3 regions of the Streptomyces nitrosporeus genome follow, and region 2 is predicted to be linked to each of the others. Evidence: riboswitches for the same ligand, from Rfam matches in the RefSeq annotation. Region 2 holds a riboswitch; each other region holds the start of a gene.
The links. Region 2 has a riboswitch for cobalamin ahead of CP967_RS00280 (GHMP family kinase ATP-binding protein). Riboswitches for the same ligand answer to the same signal wherever they lie in the genome.
Positions count from the first base shown of each region.

Region 1: another riboswitch for cobalamin. It lies ahead of CP967_RS27000 (cobalamin biosynthesis protein); the one in region 2 lies ahead of CP967_RS00280 (GHMP family kinase ATP-binding protein).
Region 3: another riboswitch for cobalamin. It lies ahead of CP967_RS32940 (energy-coupling factor ABC transporter permease); the one in region 2 lies ahead of CP967_RS00280 (GHMP family kinase ATP-binding protein).

Region 1 is NZ_CP023702.1:6,112,511-6,118,295, reverse strand. Features, by position in the region: gene CP967_RS27010 (inorganic phosphate transporter) at 78-1,355, shown strand; gene CP967_RS27005 (hypothetical protein) at 1,368-1,589, shown strand; cobalamin riboswitch at 1,748-1,875, shown strand; gene CP967_RS27000 (cobalamin biosynthesis protein) at 2,004-2,996, shown strand; gene CP967_RS26995 (cobyric acid synthase) at 2,993-4,594, shown strand; gene CP967_RS26990 (putative cobaltochelatase) at 4,591-5,785, shown strand, end outside.
Region 2 is NZ_CP023702.1:62,684-68,468, reverse strand. Features, by position in the region: gene CP967_RS00285 (cysteine synthase family protein) at 1-552, opposite strand, end outside; gene CP967_RS00280 (GHMP family kinase ATP-binding protein) at 549-1,538, opposite strand; cobalamin riboswitch at 1,671-1,817, opposite strand; gene CP967_RS00275 (ferric reductase-like transmembrane domain-containing protein) at 2,088-3,068, shown strand; gene CP967_RS00270 (hypothetical protein) at 3,199-3,435, opposite strand; gene CP967_RS00260 (phytoene desaturase family protein) at 3,771-5,420, opposite strand.
Region 3 is NZ_CP023702.1:7,396,641-7,402,425, forward strand. Features, by position in the region: gene CP967_RS32925 (energy-coupling factor ABC transporter ATP-binding protein) at 1-179, opposite strand, end outside; gene cbiQ (cobalt ECF transporter T component CbiQ) at 206-955, opposite strand; gene CP967_RS32935 (energy-coupling factor ABC transporter substrate-binding protein) at 963-1,310, opposite strand; gene CP967_RS32940 (energy-coupling factor ABC transporter permease) at 1,307-2,014, opposite strand; cobalamin riboswitch at 2,045-2,227, opposite strand; gene CP967_RS32945 (ABC transporter ATP-binding protein) at 2,377-4,173, opposite strand; gene CP967_RS32950 (HelD family protein) at 4,469-5,785, opposite strand, start outside.

The DNA.
Region 1 (5,785 bases), 6.0 Mb from region 2:
CCTGCCCAGTTCATCTTCCGTTCACCCAGCATGCTTACGTTCAAACTGCCAATGACGTCGAACGATTGCCTGGGTAAATGGAACACATCACGCTGCTGCTTGCGATCGTGGTCGTAACAGCTCTCGTGTTCGATTTCACGAACGGTTTCCATGACACCGCCAACGCGATGGCGACCACCATCTCGACCGGCGCTCTCAAGCCCAAGACCGCGGTGGCCATGTCCGCCGTTCTCAACCTGGTAGGCGCGTTCCTGTCGGTGGAGGTCGCCAGGACGATCTCCGGCGGGATCGTCGACGAGGACGGCCTCAGAACCGAGGTCATCTTCGCGGCGCTCGTCGGCGCCATCCTGTGGAATCTGCTGACCTGGCTGGTCGGCCTGCCCTCCAGTTCCTCCCACGCGCTCTTCGGCGGTCTGATCGGCGCCGCGGTGATGTCGGCCGGCTGGTCCTCGATCAACGGCGGCACCGTCGTCACCAAGGTGCTGCTGCCGGCGCTCGCCGCTCCCCTCGTCGCCGGTGTGGCCGCGTTGCTGGCCACGCGGCTGACGTACCGGATCAACCGGAAGATCACCGACGAGGAGCAGCTGAAGTCGACGGCCAAGGGCTACCGCGTGGGGCAGATCGCCTCGGCGGGCCTGGTCTCGCTGGCCCACGGCACCAACGACGCCCAGAAGACGATGGGCATCATCACCCTGGCACTGGTCACCGGCGGGGTGCTCGCCCCGGGCTCCAACCCGCCGGTCTGGGTCATCGCGTCGGCCGGTATCGCCATCGCGCTGGGCACCTACCTCGGCGGCTGGCGCATCATCCGCACCATGGGCAGCGGTCTGACCGACCTGAAGCCGCCGCAGGGCTTCGCCGCCCAGACCAGTGCGGCCACGGTCATCCTGGCCTCCTCCCACCTCGGTTTCTCCCTCTCCACCACGCAGTCCTGCTCCGGTGCGGTGATGGGTGCCGGTCTCGGACGCCAGGGCGGCACGGTCCGCTGGTCCACCGCGACCCGGATGTTCGTCGCCTGGGGTCTGACGCTGCCGGCCGCCGGTCTGGTCGGCGCGGGCGCGGAGCTCCTGACCAAGCAGGGCAGCTGGGGCGTCGCCGTCGTGGCCGTGCTGCTCGTCGCGGGCTCCGGTGCCATCTGGCTGCTGTCGCGGCGCAAGCCGGTCGACCACACCAACGTCACCGCGAGCGAGGACGACGGCTTCGCCGCCGAGCCCGCGGGCGTCGTCACCACCGCCATCGCGGCGGTCAGCCCGCCGCCCACCGACGCCGCGGTCGCCGACCTCAAGGCCACCATCCCGGCCCCGCCCCCCACCGCCGAGATCCCGGCCGACCCGGCCCGTCCGGCCACGGTGTAAGGAAAGATCCGTATGAACATCGACTGGGCAGCTCTCGGCTCCGTCTTCGGAGTCAGTCTCGTGGTCACCGTCGCCCTGGTGGGCCTGTTCACCCTCGGCATCGTCGGCCTCGCCAAGCAGGCGTCGGCCACGCGCGACGGCGGGCCGGCGGCACTGGTCCGCACCGGGGCGTACGCCTGCTTCGCCCTGTGCGTGGCAGCCGTCGCCTACGGGATCTATCTGATCGTCGCCTGACGGTCCCCCGCCCCTTGTCTCCGCACGGGCCCGTACGCACCTGAGGTGCGTACGGGCCCGTGTGCGTCTGCCCACGCCACGGCCTCGCAGGTCAGCGCCGGGTTGACGGGCGCTCACGGGGCGTGGTGGACTGCCGGAGCCATTTACGGCGACAGGAGAGGAAGCCGGTGCGAATCCGGCGCGGTCCCGCCACTGTCACCGGGGAGCACTCCCCCACACGGAAGTCACGGCCCGCCACCGCGGGCTGGAAGGCCGGGGGAAGCGCGGATCCGGAAGCCAGGAGACTCTCGTCGCCGTCACGTCGAACCAGGGCGCGGACCCTGAGTGAGGACATCTGCCATGCCCGGCCGCCGTGCGCCGTTCCCCCCGCCCCCCGTGACGCCGTCCCTCCGAGGCGCGACGGCGGGCTGATCCGTGCGAGCCGACCGCATCTTCGCGTACGGCGCCACCGCCGGCCTGATCGGTGACCTGCTGCTCGGTGACCCCCGGCGGGGCCACCCGGTCGCCGCCTTCGGGCGGGCCGCCGCGGGCGTCGAGAAGCGGCTGTGGCGCGATCACCGCGGCGCCGGTGCCCTGCACACGCTGCTGTGCGCCGGGGGCACCGTGGGCGCCGCGGCGCTCGCCGCCCGCGCCGTGCGCGGCCGTCCCGCCGCGGCTGTGGCGCTGACCGCCGTGACCGCCTGGTCCGTCGTCGGGGGCACCTCGCTGGGCCGTGAGGCCCGGGCCGTCGGGGACGCGCTCACCGCCGGTGACCTGGACCTGGCCCGGGAGCGGCTGCCGCGCCTGTGCGGCCGGGACCCGCAGGCGCTGGACGGGCCGCAGATCGCGCGTGCGGTGGTGGAGTCCGTCGCCGAGAACACCTCCGACGCCGTGGTGGGCGCCCTGGTCTGGGGCGCCCTGGGCGGGGTGCCGGGGCTGGCCGGTTTCCGGGCGGTGAACACCCTGGACGCGATGGTCGGCCACCGGTCGCCGCGGTACCGGCGGTACGGCTGGGCCTCGGCCCGTCTCGACGACCTGGCCGGCTGGCCCGGCGCCCGGCTCACCGCCGCGCTCGCCGTGGCCGCGGGCGGGCGCCCCCGTGCGGCGGTACGCGCCTGGCGGGCGGACGCCGGTCTCCATCCGAGCCCCAACGCGGGCCCGGTCGAGGCGGCTTTCGCGGGTGCGCTCGGCGTACGGCTGGGCGGGACGCTGGCGTACGGCGGGCGGGTCGAGCACCGGCCGGTGCTGAACGGGGAGGCCGGGCGTGAGGTCCGGGTGGCGGATGTCGAACGCGCGGTGCGGCTGTCGCGCCGGGTGGGTGCGCTGGCCCTGGGGGTGTGTGTGGCCGGGCGGCTCGCGGTGGGATACATGACCGCGCGCCCGGGGAGGGTACGGGCGCGCACGGCGGCGGGGAAGGAGCGGACATGAGTGGCGGACTGCTGGTCGCGGGGACCACGTCGGACGCGGGCAAGAGTGTGGTGACGGCGGGCATCTGCCGGTGGCTGGTGCGCCGGGGGGTGAAGGTCGCCCCGTTCAAGGCGCAGAACATGTCGCTGAACTCCTTCGTCACCCATGAGGGCGCGGAGATCGGCCGCGCCCAGGCGATGCAGGCGCAGGCCGCCCGGGTGGAGCCGACGGTGCTGATGAACCCGGTGCTGCTGAAGCCCGGCGGGGACCGGTCCAGCCAGGTGGTGCTGATGGGGAAGCCCGTCGGGGAGATGAGCGCGCGCGGCTATCACGGGGGCCACCAGGAGTCGCTGTTCGGGACGGTCGTGGAGTGCCTGGAGCAGCTGCGGAGCACGTACGACGCGGTGATCTGCGAGGGCGCGGGGTCACCGGCGGAGATCAACCTGCGGCGTACGGACATCGTGAACATGGGGATCGCGCGGGCCGCCCGCTTCCCGGTGCTGGTGGTCGGGGACATCGACCGGGGCGGGGTGTTCGCCTCGTTCTTCGGGACGACGGCGCTGCTGGATCCCGAGGACCAGGCCCTGGTCGCCGGGTACCTCGTCAACAAGTTCCGGGGGGACGTCTCGCTGCTGGAGCCCGGCCTGGACATGCTGCGTGAGCTGACCGGGCGGCGGACGTACGGGGTGCTGCCGTTCGCCCACGGGCTGGGCATCGACGAGGAGGACGGGCTGCGGGTGTCGCTGCGCGGCGCGGTGCGCGAGTCGGTGGTGGCGCCGCCGGTCGGCGAGGAGGTGCTGCGGGTCGCGGTGTGCGCGGTCCCGCTGATGTCGAACTTCACCGATGTGGACGCGCTGGCCGCCGAGCCGGGTGTGGTGGTGCGGTTCGTGGACCGGGCGGAGGAGCTCGCCGACGCGGACCTGGTGGTGGTGCCGGGCACCCGGGGCACGGTGAAGGCGCTGGCCTGGCTGCGGGAGCGGGGGCTGGCCGGCGCCCTGGCGCGGCGGGCCGCGGAGGGGCGCCCGGTGCTGGGTGTCTGCGGGGGCTTCCAGGTGCTGGGCGAGAGCATCGAGGACGACGTGGAGTCGAAGGCCGGGCTGGTCGAGGGGCTCGGGCTGCTGCCGGTACGGATCCGTTTCGGCCGGGAGAAGGTGCTGGCCCGGCCGGTGGGATCGGCGCTCGGCGAGACGGTGGAGGGATACGAGATCCATCACGGCCTCGCCGACGTGCGGGGCGGTGAGCCCTTCCTGGACGGGTGCCGGGTGGGATCCGTGTGGGGGACGCACTGGCACGGGTCGCTGGAGAGCGACGGTTTCCGGCGGGCGTTCCTGACGGAGGTGGCGCGGGTGGCGGGACGCCGGTTCGCGGTGGCCCCGGACACGTGTTTCGCGGCGCTGCGGGAGGAGCAATTGGACCGGCTGGGCGACCTGGTGGAGCGGTACGCCGACACGGACGCGCTGTGGCGGCTGATCGACACGGGGGCGCCGGCGGGACTGCCGTTCGTCCCGCCGGGGGCGCCGGGAACCGGACCGGACGGGCCCGGACAGGCGGCCCGGGACACGGGGGCCGGGCCGGGGCACGCCGTGACACAAGCGCACACGACCGAGGAGGCACCGTGAGTACGCCCTATCCCTTCACCGCGATCGTCGGGCAGGACGATCTGCGGCTCGGGCTCCTGCTCAACGCCGTCAGTCCCGCCGTCGGCGGGGTCCTCGTACGCGGGGAGAAGGGCACCGCCAAGTCCACCGCCGTACGGGCGCTCGCCGCGCTGATGCCCCGGGTGTCCGTGGTGGCCGGGTGCCGCTTCTCGTGCGATCCCGCGGCGCCCGATCCGGCGTGTCCGGACGGGCCCCACGAGAACGGTCCCGGTGTGCCGCGGGCCGCGCGGACCGTGGAGCTGCCGGTCGGCGCGTCGGAGGACCGGCTCGTGGGGGCGCTCGACATCGAGCGGGCCCTCTCGGAGGGCGTGAAGGCCTTCGAGCCGGGTCTGCTGGCCGACGCGCACCGCGGGATCCTGTACGTCGACGAGGTCAACCTCCTCCACGACCATCTGGTGGACCTGCTGCTGGACGCCGCGGCCATGGGTGCTTCGTATGTGGAGCGCGAGGGTGTCTCCGTACGGCACGCGGCGCGGTTCCTGCTGGTCGGGACGATGAATCCCGAGGAGGGCGAACTGCGGCCGCAGTTGCTGGACCGGTTCGGGCTGACCGTCGAGGTGGCGGCGTCGCGGGACACCGGTGAGCGGGTGGAGGTCGTGCGGCGGCGGCTGGCCTATGACGACGACCCGGCCGGTTTCGCGGCGCGCTGGGCCGAGGAGGAGGAGGCGCTGCGGGAGCGGATCGCCGCCGCGCGCCTCCTGCTGCCCGGGGTGGTGCTGGGCGACGGTGTGCTGCGGCAGATCGCGGCCACGTGCGCGGCCTTCGAGGTCGACGGGATGCGGGCCGACATCGTGATGGCCCGTACGGCGACCGCGCTGGCGGCATGGGCGGGGCGCGCCGAGGTGACCGGGGAGGACGTGCGGCAGGCCGCCCTGCTCGCGCTCCCCCACCGGCGGCGGCGCAATCCCTTCGACGCTCCGGGGCTGGACGAGGAGAAGCTGGACGACGCGCTCCGGGACGCGGAGGGCGGTCCGGACGGCGACGGCGACGGTGACGGGGGCGGTGACGGTCCGGGGCCCGGTGGCGGCGGGGGGCTGCCCTCGCAGGGCGGCGGCCCCGACGCCCCGGACCGGGGCGAGGACGCGGGCGGCGACGGGCCGGAGCCCGCGCCGGCCGCGGGGAGCGGTGGCGCGGGCGGCGCGGGTGCGGAGC
Region 2 (5,785 bases):
GTCCCTGGTGCGCAGGCGTTCCACGATGCCGCCGGTCGAGGCTCCGGAGCCCACTCCGCCGACGACGGTCAGCGGTGTGGCGGGGAACTCCGCCGCGATCCGGTCGGCGACCTCGTGGTAGCCGAGGTAGTGGATGCCGTCGTGGTACTGGCGCATCCAGTGGTGGCCGGGGCGCTCGGCGAGGATCTCGCGCACCCGCCGTACCCGGAGCTCCTGGTCGAGTGCGAGGTTCCGCGACGGCTCGACCCGCTCCACCGTGGCACCGAGGATCTCCAGCTGGGTGAGGGTGGTGGAGTCGACGGTGGTGGACGCGACGATGTGGCACCGCATGCCGTACCGGTGGCAGGCCAGCGCGATGGCGTGGGCGTAGATGCCGCTGGAGCTGTCGACCAGGGTCTGGCCGGGACGGACCGTACCCCGTTCCAGCAGGTGGCGGACGGCGGCCAGGGCCGAATAGATCTTCATCGACTCGAACCGGAGCAGGACCAGGCCGTCGGTGAGCCGGACGAGGTCCGGTACTTTCAGGGCGTCGGTGATGTGGGGGTGGATCACCCGTAGCCTCCTCGGGCGAAGGTGCACTGGTGGCCGAGCGAGCGGAAGAACGCGGAGAGTTCGGACTTGACCCCGGCGCGTGGGCGCGAGGCGAAGAGATAGCCGGCCAGGCAGCCGGTGTGGGCGACGAAGACGCCGTCGGCGCCGAACCGTTCACGATGGGCCTGCAGGCTGCCGAAGGTCGCCTTGGGCAGCACCTCCTGGGACAACGCGGCGCTGACCGTCGCGGCACGGGCGACGGCGGCCGGGTCCCCCGAGCCGAAGCCCTTCACCAGATCGGTCAGGCACCGCCGGTACTCCTCGCCGCGGCGCCGGTAGTGGTCCAGCAGCAGGGGAGTGACGGCGGCGGTGTCCACCGTGCCGGGTTCGGTGACGTAGACGGTGTGGAAGCCGAGGCCCGGGCCCAGTCGCCGCACCACCCGGTGCCGGCCGCTGAGATACAGGGCGAACTCGTCGAGGAAGACACTGTCGGCGCGCTCGATGTCCGCCAGGATGCCGACGACCACGTCCGCGTCGTACGGCAGGGAGAAGACCCGGAACAGGCAGCGCAGCGTCGCCACGATGTCCGCCGTGGAACTGGCCATCCCCACACCCACCGGCAGTTCGGAGTGGGCGTGCCAGTCTCCCGGCGGCAGGGCGAGGCCGTAGCGGTCCAGGAAGAGCCGGGCCGCCGCCGCGGACTTCTCCCCGAGCGGCGGAGCATGCGGCGGAGGTCCGGCCGCCGCCCTCGGGGTGAAGTACACCCAGGAGTGGCGGTCCACGGGGAAGGACACCACCGCGATCTCGGGCTCGGCGTCCGGCCGCAGAGGGCCCTGGTACAGCTCGCCCAGCGTGCCGTGGCAGACACCCGACACGGTGCGGCCCGACGGAGGGCGGCCCTGGCGGGCGCGTATGCCGGGCCTCGGCGCCGTCGGCCCCGGCCGGCCGGCGGACACCCCGGCCCGGGGCGGCGTACCCGAAGAGGGCAGGCTGGATGACGCGCGCATTCCTCCTCCGTCCCGGTCCTTGGACACCGACAGGGAAGGAGGCACGGCCGTACACGATGTACGACCGCCCATACCGCCGACCCAGTCCACGAGGTCACGTACACAGCCCGCGCGACGCGCGGGCGCAGTGGCAGGTCTTCGGACTCGCGGGCACGCCCGCCGAAAGGCGGACACCTACCGGCCGTCTCTTCCCCGGCCCTGACGCGGGCCCAGTGACATCGACGGCTTTCGTTCCCACTCACCGCTGCGGGACAGTCCCGGATTCGCACCGGGTTCCCTCTTGCGTCGCGCCACCGGGCGTCCGGGCGGACGGGCGGCGCGAACCGACTGCGTGCATCAGCGTAGAGGCGCCCCCGTCCCTGTGACAGGGGGGCTCCGGCGGTTGTCCTGAATGTGAGGGCGCGGCAGAAAACAGGGGTGTCCTGTGCGGTTCCTGTGGCGGCTCTGGCCGGATACCGCCTCAAGAATCGCTCTCACCTGGGCCAGACTTGTTGCCTCACGCCACACGCGTACCGCTGTTGCGGTGGCCCGTGCCCGGGGAGGCCCCTGATGACGTCAGACACGAGGCCCGACGAGGACGGGGCGGTGACCCCGGCCGCGCAGCGGCGGGCTCCCGGCGGCCGCGTCGCGCTGCGCGGTGACCTGCGGGCCGCCCTGCCCGACGCCACCGCGGCGGTGGTGGTCACGGCGCTCGTGTTCGCGTTCCTGTACGCGCGCATGGGCTCGGGTGCTTCGGACACGGTCGCGGTCATGCCGTTCATGGACGATCCCGGCACGTACTGGATGTACCTGCTCAGCCAGGCGTTCGGCTGGTCGGGGCTGCTGTGGGCGTGGGGCACGGTCATGCTCGGCCTGCTGCTGTCGGGGCCGCGCCCCGCCCGGTTGCCGGTCTCCCGGCAGGTGCTGGAGCGCTGGCACCGCACCACGAGCCTGACGACGATGGCGCTGATGTCCGCCCACGCGCTGATGTTCGCGGCGGAACTCGTGCGGTACGAGACGAAGGTGGCGTGGGCGGAACGGCTGTGGGTGGCCTTCGCGGACAGCTTCGTGCCGGGCTGGTACGACTCCGGGACCGGGAGGATCGCCATCCCGCTCGGCCAGGGCGCCCTGTACCTGGCGATTCCGCTGGGGCTGCTGTTCTACGTCCGGCACCGCATCGGAGCGAACACCTGGCGACGGCTGCACCGTTTCGTGATCGTCGTGTACGTGCTGAGCGTGTGGCACACACTGCTGTACGGAACCAACGTCTGGTACGGGGAGTGGCCGCGCACTGCTCTGTGGCTGCTGCAACTGCCGGTCGCGGTACTGCTGTTGCTGCGGCTGCTGAAGCCGGCCCGGCGGGCCGAAAAGCTGGGTCCCCCCGGCGGGGGCACGGCCCGTCCGGCCTGGTGGGCGCGTGCGGCCGGACGGGCCGTCGCCGCGGCCGTCGTCGTCGGGCTGATCGCCGTGGTGGTGTCGGACCGCGACGGCGGGCGGGACCGTCCGGCCCACCAGCCGGCGACGGCGCCGCACGCCCAGGAGACGGACTGACCGCCGGCACCGGGCGGGCCGGGCGCCTGTCCACTCCGCAGGGCCCCGGGACGGACCTCCCGCCCGGCCGCCGGCCGCGTGGGCTCGTCCTCGTTCCCTGGCAGGCCGGGGGCGGCTGAAGGACGAGGGATCATCCGGGCGGTGGTCCGTCCTGGACGGCGCCGGTTCTCCTCCGGGCTTCGGCGAGTGCCCTGTCGAGCGCGCCGAAGAGTTCCTCCGTAGCGGGGATGATGCTGTCCTCACCGATCCGGTCGGCGATTTCGGAACGTCTCAGAAGGCGTAGAAGCGGAGGCTGGACGCCGCACAGGATCAGCCGGCCGCCCTGGCCGGCCAGGTGTCTCACGTACCGGTCGAGGAGTTCGAGCACGGCGGAGGACGGAACGTCGGGCAGGGCGCGGACTGCCAGGACGAGGACGGCTCCGTCGCTGGTGCGCTGACCGCCCGATGGTTCGGCACCGTCCCCACACGCATGGGTTCGGTGGCGTTGCGAAGGAACAGAGAAGACCGCGGCGAAGCCGCCGCGGATGCGACAAGCGCGTCAACACGGAGGCCGCGGCCCGCCTCGGCCTGCGGACACACCACTACACGTCCGCCGAGGACCTCGACCGCTACCTCGCGCGGACCCACGGACTGTGAGGACCTCCGGCCGGTGAACGGGGGCCGGGCCACCCGGAACCGGCGCCCCCTTCGCACCGCGGTGACTCATCCGGGCCCGGTGCGCCCCTCGGGCACGGGCGGCCGGATGCCGTGCTTCAGCAGTCCCGCCCACAGGCGGGCCCGGCCGGCCCCGTCGAGGGCTTCGTGGGCGGCGAGCAGGCCGCCGGTGACCGCGCCGAGGAAGCCGCCGGCCAGACAGTCCTGGCCCGAGAGGTACAGGCCCCTGATCCCGGTACGGGGGCGCAGCCAGTCCGCGAGGCCGGGGGAGCGGCCGTCACCGAAGGCGGTGACATCCTTGGCGAGCCCGTAGAGGCTGCCGCCGGGCCAGCCGGTGAAGTGCTCGGCCGTCAGAGGAGTGCCGAGCTCGTGGTAGGCCACCCGCCCTTCGGTCCGCGGCAGCTGACGGTGCAGTTCGTCGAGGAGTCGCGCGGTGAGTTCGGCCTTCAGGGTGAGGTAGGCCGGGTCCCGGTGCCGCCGGCGCGAGCCGCGGAAGGGCTCGAACAGCTCCGGGCGGACGTAGGCCAGGATCTCGCCCGTCGACCGGCCGGGGTGCCGTGCGGTCCAGGTCGGGTCCTTGGCGCAGGAGAAGGAGAGGAAACAGCCGCTGGTGCGGCCGCCGGTGCCGTCGAAGAAGGCGTCGCAGTCGCCGTCGGTGACCATCATGTTGTGCCGGGGCAGGCCCAGTTCCTCCGGGCTGCCGTCGAGGCCGAGGAAGAGCAGCACGAACGGGAACCCGCGGCGCATCTCCTCCAGCCGGTCCGTGCCGGTGGCGGACGGCCGGGGCAGCAGCGTGCGGTAGGTGTGGTGGGCGCCCGCCGCGCTGACCACCACCGGGGCGCGTACACGGGTGCCGTCCGCCAGCACCACGCCCGCCGCACGCCCCCCGTCCAGCTCGATCCGGGCGACCGGCGCCCGTACGAAGACCTCCCCGCCGGTGGCACGGATCGGGCCGAGCATCGCGCGGGCGATGGCGGCGCTGCCGCCCACCGGGTACCAGGCACCGGTGCGGAAGTGCTCGAACAGCACCGCGAGGAGGAAGAACGGCAGCCGGGCGGTGGAGTCGGCCAGCAGCAGCGCGCTCTGGGTGAGCACCGCCTGGCGCAGCCCCTCGTCGCGGACCAGCCCCGCCACCACCTCCCTGGCCGGCCGCAGCGCCTCGGCCGGGACGGCCGCCGACCGCAGCAGACGGGCCAGCCGCCGGACGACCGGACCCGACAGACGCCCCAGCGCGAGCACGGGCAGCACCGCCCGGCACCGTTCGACCAGCCGGAACAGCTCCTCGATCCCCGCCCGCTCGGCCGGGAAACGCGCGATCAGACGGGCCCGGTAGGCGTCGAAGCCGACCGGCGCCCGGTGCACCTCGCCCGCCAGCCGGTACTCGTCGAACGGGTCCCCGAGCGGGGCCCACCGCAGAGCGCCGCCGGTCAGGTAGTCGGACAGCACCCGGACCGGCTCACGCCGCCCCAACTGGCCGACGTAGTGGATGCCGACGTCCCACTCCCAGCCGCGCCGCCGGTAGGCATGGGTGTATCCGCCCGCGGTGTAGTGCTGCTCGAACACCGCCACCCGCCGTCCCTGCCGGGCCAGACAGACCGCCGTGGTCAGCCCGCCGGCCCCGGACCCGATCACCACCGCGTCGTAGGCGCCGGCCACCCGGCCCGCCGCCGGCCGGCCCACCAGCACACCACGTGTCACATCCACCGCCTACGACCACGTTCTCCGCTCCCGGGAACGGGACGGACGCGCACAGACCACACAGACACTGCTCCGGAGGAGGGCGGACGGGGACATCCGGTGGAACGCGCGGGCGGCGCCCGGGGTGTGGCTGCCCGCCCGCCATCACCTGAACGGGTGACGCACCGGCCCGGCACCCGGCGCCGTCCCTCCCACCCGAGCGCGTCCGGCGCGCCGGGTCCTGCCCGGCGGCCCACCGGACGCACGCCCCTCCCGCCGCGGACGGGGCAGCTGTGCGGTGCGGCGGAGGAGCCGCCGGCCGGTCCGGAGGGCCAGGACTCGCCCTGCCGCGCGAACCGGTCCGCCGCAGGAACCGGGGCACCGGA
Region 3 (5,785 bases), 7.3 Mb from region 2:
GGCCGCAGACCCCCGCTGAGCAGCCGCATCAGTGTCGTCTTGCCGCTGCCGTTGCGGCCCAGCAGCGCGAGCGTACGCCCTTCGCGCACCTCGAAGTCCAGTCCGTCCAGCACGGGCGGCCCGTCCTCGTAGGAGAAGGACACCCCCCGCAGGGCGACCAGGACGGCGGACCCACTCACGGCGGACTCACTCACGGCGGACTCACTCACGACAGCGGCCTTTCCAGTACGGAGGTGAGAACGGCCAGAGCGATGAGCAGCACCGCACTGCCCGTCAGGAAGCGGGCGGACACCGGGACCTCGGGCACCAGGACCCGCAGCGTCCCGTCGTACCCCCGCCCCGCCAGCCCCGACTGGAGCCGGGCCGCCCGGTCGAAGGCCCGGACGAAAGCGGTGGCGCCGAGCCCGCCCAGCGACCGCCAGGCCGCCGCCCGCGTGGTGTGCCCGAGCCGCGCGGCCTGCGCCTGCCGGACACGGCGTACCGACTCCAGCAGCAGAAAGCTCATCCGGTACGTCACCAGAGCGACGTCCACGACCGGTGCGGGCACCCCGGCCCGCACCAGCCGGGGCAGCAGGTCCGACACCGGGGTGGTGAAGGCGAACAGCAGCACGCCCAGGGACGCGGCCGAGGTCCGCAGCAGCAGCTCCCCGGCCCGCAGGGGCCCGCCGCCGGCCAGGCCGACGAACCCTTCGGGCCCGCCGACCCGCACCAGCAGAGGGAGCGCCCCGGTCACACAGAAGCCCAGCGGGACCCGGTAGGCCCGCCACAGCCGGCGGGCCGGCACGCCCGCCGGGCCGAGCAGCACCACCAGCGCCGTGACCAGCACCAGGGCCGCCCCCGGCCAGGCCGGCAGCGAGATGGCCAGCACGGTCAGACCGAGGCCCAGGACCGCCTTGTCCACGGGATGGCGGCGGCGCCAGCGACTGCTGTGCGCCGCCTCGTCGATCGGCAGCACGGCCGGATCAGAACTCGCCGGGGCGGGAGCCGCCGGCGCCGTTCTGCCGACCCGCCGGCCCGGCACCCTGGCGCCGGCCCCGGTGCACCCCGAAGTAGTAGCCGAGGACCCCCGCGCCGAGAGCCGCCTGGAGGGCGAAGAGCGCCGACTCGATCTCGCCGGACGGCGGCTCGTACAGCGGGGAGAACCAGGGCTCGTAGTCCGGGTCGATCTCGGTGATCGCGGTCTCCGCCTCCGCGTCGGCGCCGGCGAACGGCTCCTCCTTGTGGTCGCCGAGCCCGAGGACCAGGGGCAGCACCGCCAGCGCGGCGACCGCCAGCAGGAGCAGCGCGTTGACCTTCGTGTGCTTCGTCATCGGGCCACCGCCCCGGCGGCCGTACCCGCGCCGTTCGCCCGGCGCGTCAGGAACACGCCCAGCCGGGTCAGTTCGCCCTTGCTGGACCGCACCAGCAGACGCATCACCAGCACCGTCAGCAGCCCCTCGCTGACCGCGAGCGGGATCTGGGTGAGGGCGAAGACGGAACCGAACGTACCCAGCGCCCCCAGGAACCCGCTTCCCGGATCGGGGAAGGCGAGCGCCAGCTGCACACTGGTGACGCAGTACGTCGACAGGTCCGCGACGAACGCCGCGGAGAACACCGCCGCCATCAGGGCGGCACCGCAGCGCCGCAGCAGCCGGAACACGGCGTACCCGGCCCAGGGCCCCACGACCGCCATGGAGAAGACGTTGGCGCCCAGCGTGGTCAGACCACCGTGCGCCAGCAGCAGCGCCTGGAACAGCAGGGTGATGGTGCCCAGCACCGCCATGACGGGCGGCCGGAACAGGATCGCCCCGAGCCCCGTCCCGGTGGGATGGGAACAACTCCCGGTGACGGAAGGGAGTTTCAGGGCCGACAGGACGAAGGTGAAGGCACCCGACGCACCCAGGAGCAGGGTGCTCTCCGGATGCTCTTTGACCTCACGGGTGAGCGATCTCACCCCGTGGACGACGAACGGCGCGGACGCGACACCCCAGGCGATCGCGTGCTCCGGAGGAAGAAAACCCTCGGCTATGTGCATGACTCGGCAGACCCTCTCCAGCACCTCGTGGATGGTTGAAGCGCCTTGGCCGGTCTCCTGGCTCGCGGGTACCACCGCCCGTGCTCCGCCTTCCCGGGTCGAAGGACCCAGTGGCTGCCCGTGAGGGCTGGAGCAGGACTTCCCGATCACAGTGGCGAGGGCCGCACCGGCATCACACCGGATTTCCCGTTCACCAAGGCGTGGCGACCCTAGTGCCCGCGCCCGCGTGGTGACAAGCGCGTTCCGGTGGCCGGTCCGGCCTGCCCGGCCGTCGCCCCGGGCCCGGCTGTCATCCCGGCCCGGTCCGGTCCCCTGCCGCTCCCCCCGCCGGTCGCCGTCCCGGGCCCGGCCCCCGCCTGCCGTCACCTCGGCTGCGCGGGTTGCAGCCCGGCGTACACGCCTCCCGTGGTCAGCAGTTCCTCGTGCGTACCCACCTCGACGATCCGGCCGTTCTCCATCGCCACGATGCGGTCGGCGCCCTGGACGGTGGAGAGCCGGTGGGCGACGACGAACACCGTGCGGCCGTGCACCAGCCGGGAGAGGGCCTCCTGCACCAGGGCCTCGGAACGGTTGTCCAGCGCGGACGTCGCCTCGTCGAGCACCAGGACGCGGGGATCGCGGATCAGCGCGCGGGCGATGGCCAGCCGCTGCTTCTGCCCGCCCGACAACCGCGCGCCCCGCTCCCCGACGACCGTGTCGAGACCGTGCGGCAGATCCGACACGAAATCCAGCGCGTTGGCGTCGCGCAGGGCACGCGTCAGCGTCTCCTCGTCCGTGTCCCCCATGCCGTACGCGACGTTGTCGCGGATGCTGCCCTCGAAGAGGATCGACTCCTGCGGCACCACCGAGAGGAAGCGCCGGTAGGTCCGCAGGTCCAGCCCGGCCATGTCGGTGCCGTCCAGCAGGATCCGGCCCGAGGTGGGCCGGATGAAACCGATCAGCAGGTTGAGCACCGTCGACTTCCCCGCACCCGACGCACCGACCAGCGCGATGGTCTCACCCGGCCGTGCGGACAGGGTGAAGCCGTCGACCGCCTGCTCCCCGTCGTCGTACGCGAAGCCGGCGTCCTCGAAGTCGATACGGCCGGTCACGCTCTCCACCCGCGCCTTGCCGGCGTTGTTCTCCAGGTCGGGCGCCTGCAGCACCTCTCCCGCCGAACGCACCGACTCCAGGCCCTTGGTGAGGACCGGAGCCAGGCCGAGCAGCGTGGTGACCGACCCCGTCAGTACGGTGAAGAAGGCGCTCAGCATCACCACGTCCCCCGGGGTGAGGGCCATCCAGCCGTGGTAGGCCACCAGGGCGGAACCGGAAAGGCACAGCACGCCGAGCGTGTTGAGGATCACCCAGGACAGCGAACCGAAGCGGCCGTTGATCATGTCCAGGCGCAGACCGGCCGCGAACACCTGGCGCAGGGAACCGTCGACCCGGCCGAGGGCGGTCCGCTCCAGACCGTGGGCGCGGGTGATGGGCATCAGCGCGGTCATCTCCCCGACCCGCGAGGACAGTTGTTCCACCTCGCGGCGGAAGGACTCGTTGTGGCTGCGCAGCCGCGCGCGGAGCTTCATCACGAGGAAGCCCGCCGCCGGGACCACGACGAGGAACACGGGCAGGAACTCGGGCACCCGCACCCCGATGACGACGAGCCCCCCGACCAGGGTGACGACGGCGCCGAGACCCATGTCGGAGCTCTGCTGCACCATCTGCTCCACGGCCTCGACGTCCCGGACCACCTTCGCCTGGAGCACGCTCGAACTGACCCGGGAGTGGTACCCGATGGACAACTGCTGCATCCGGCGGCAGAGCGCGGAACGCAGACTCGTGCCCATACGGCGGATACTGCCGCCGAGCAGCCGCACGTACCACTGGTGGAGCGGGTAGTTGATGACGAGGATGAACAGCAGGACGCCCGTCGACTTCCAGATCCCCGACTCCGGGCCGTGCTCCACGACCACGTCGAGAACGGTGGCGGTGATCAACGGCAGCAGCCAGATCGGGCTGTGCTTCACCACGAAGATGAGTGCGGCCAGGGCGAGGCGGCCGCGATCGGGGCGGAAGAGGAGGCCGAGGGTGCGGACGGGGTTCTCGCCGCGGTAGCGGTGATCGAGGTGGTCGAAGGGGGCCACGGGATCGGCGGCCGAGGGTGAAAGCGCTTTCTCCATAGCTCCATCCCACTGGCTCCGGACGCTTCGGACAAGCCCCCCGCCACCTGGTGGGACAGCGCCCGAAGGCGCCCGCCAGGGCGCCGGCCACCGGCGCCCTGGCGGCACCCCGCGGCCGTCGTCGAGGAGGGGCCCCGCGGCCTCAACCGCCTGTACGTGGCGCTCACCCGGGCCGTCTCCCGCCTGGACATCGTGCATTCCGAGCCGCTGCCGCCCGCGCTGGGACAGGCACCGCCGGGACAGGCGCCGGAGGAACGGACACCGCGGGGGGCGTCCCGGGCCGGGCGGGGGGCCGTCAGCGCAGCGATGCGGGCAGCGGCTCCCGGTGGAGGACACCCAGGCGCTGCGTCGCACGGGTGAGCGCCACGTACAGATCGCTGGTGCCGTACCGGCCGGGTTCCACCACCAGTACGTGGTCGAACTCCAGCCCCTTGGCCTGACGCGGGTCGAGCAGGACCACCGGCAGGGTGAGATCGGGCTCGGCGCCCGCCGTGACGTGGTCGAGCGGGGCGGCGATCTCCTCGTGCAACTCGCGCGGGGCGATCACCGCCAGACGCCCCTCACCCGGGGTCATCTCCGTGACGGCCCGGGCCACCGCGCCCGCCAGGTCCCGGCCCGCGTCCCGGATCCACGGCGCCTCGCCGGTGGAGCGCACCGAGCCGGGCGGCTCGAAGGACGGGTCCTCGGCCCGCGGCACCCGGGCGGCCAGCTCCATGACCTCCGCGGGCGTACGGTAGTTGACCATCAGCCGGACATGCTCGAAGCGGTCGCCGACGTACGGGCGCAGGATCCGGTCCCACGCACCGACACCCGCCTCCTCGGAGGTCTGCGCTGGGTCGCCGACCAGGGTCAGCGAGCGGGTGGGGGAGCGGCGCATCAGCAGCCGCCACGCCATCGGCGACAGCTCCTGCGCCTCGTCGACGATGATGTGGCCGAACGCCCAGGTGCGGTCGGCCGCGGCCCGCTCGGCCGCAGTGCGGTGGTCGGCCTCCTCGTGGCGCTCCGCCATGCGCTCGGCGTCGACGATGTCGTGGGCGGCGAGCACCTCGGACTCCTCGTCCTCGAACTCGTACGTCTCCGACCCCCGCGACAGCTCCAGCACCCCCTGGGCGTAGGCGATCCGCTCCTGGCGCTCCGCCTCGGCCGCGGCGCGCTCAGCGCTGTCGTCCACGCCCAGCAGTTCCGCCGCCTCGTCGAGCAGCGGCACGTCGGCGGGGGTCCACCGCCCGGAACCGGGCGCCCGGCGGATCGCGTCGGCGTGCTCCTGCGGTACGTGCACCGGGTCGGCCAGATAGTCCGCCAGGAAGTCCTCGGGGGTGAGGGCGGGCCACAGCTCACCGATCGCGGCATGCACCCGGGCACTGGCGGCGACCCCCTTGCCGAGCTGGGCGATGTCGTCGGCGCCCAGGAAGTTCGGGCCGCCGTAGGGGTCGGCCCCGATCCGGTCGGCGAGCTGCGCGGTGAGGGCGTCGATGATCCGGAACACGAAGTACGGGCGCGCCAGGTTGTGCGGCAGCCGGGTCTCACGGGCCGCTCGCCGGGCCTCACGGGCGATCTCCCGGTCCAGCACCAGGTCGCCGTCGTCGTGCGGCACGACCAGCGGCGCACCGGG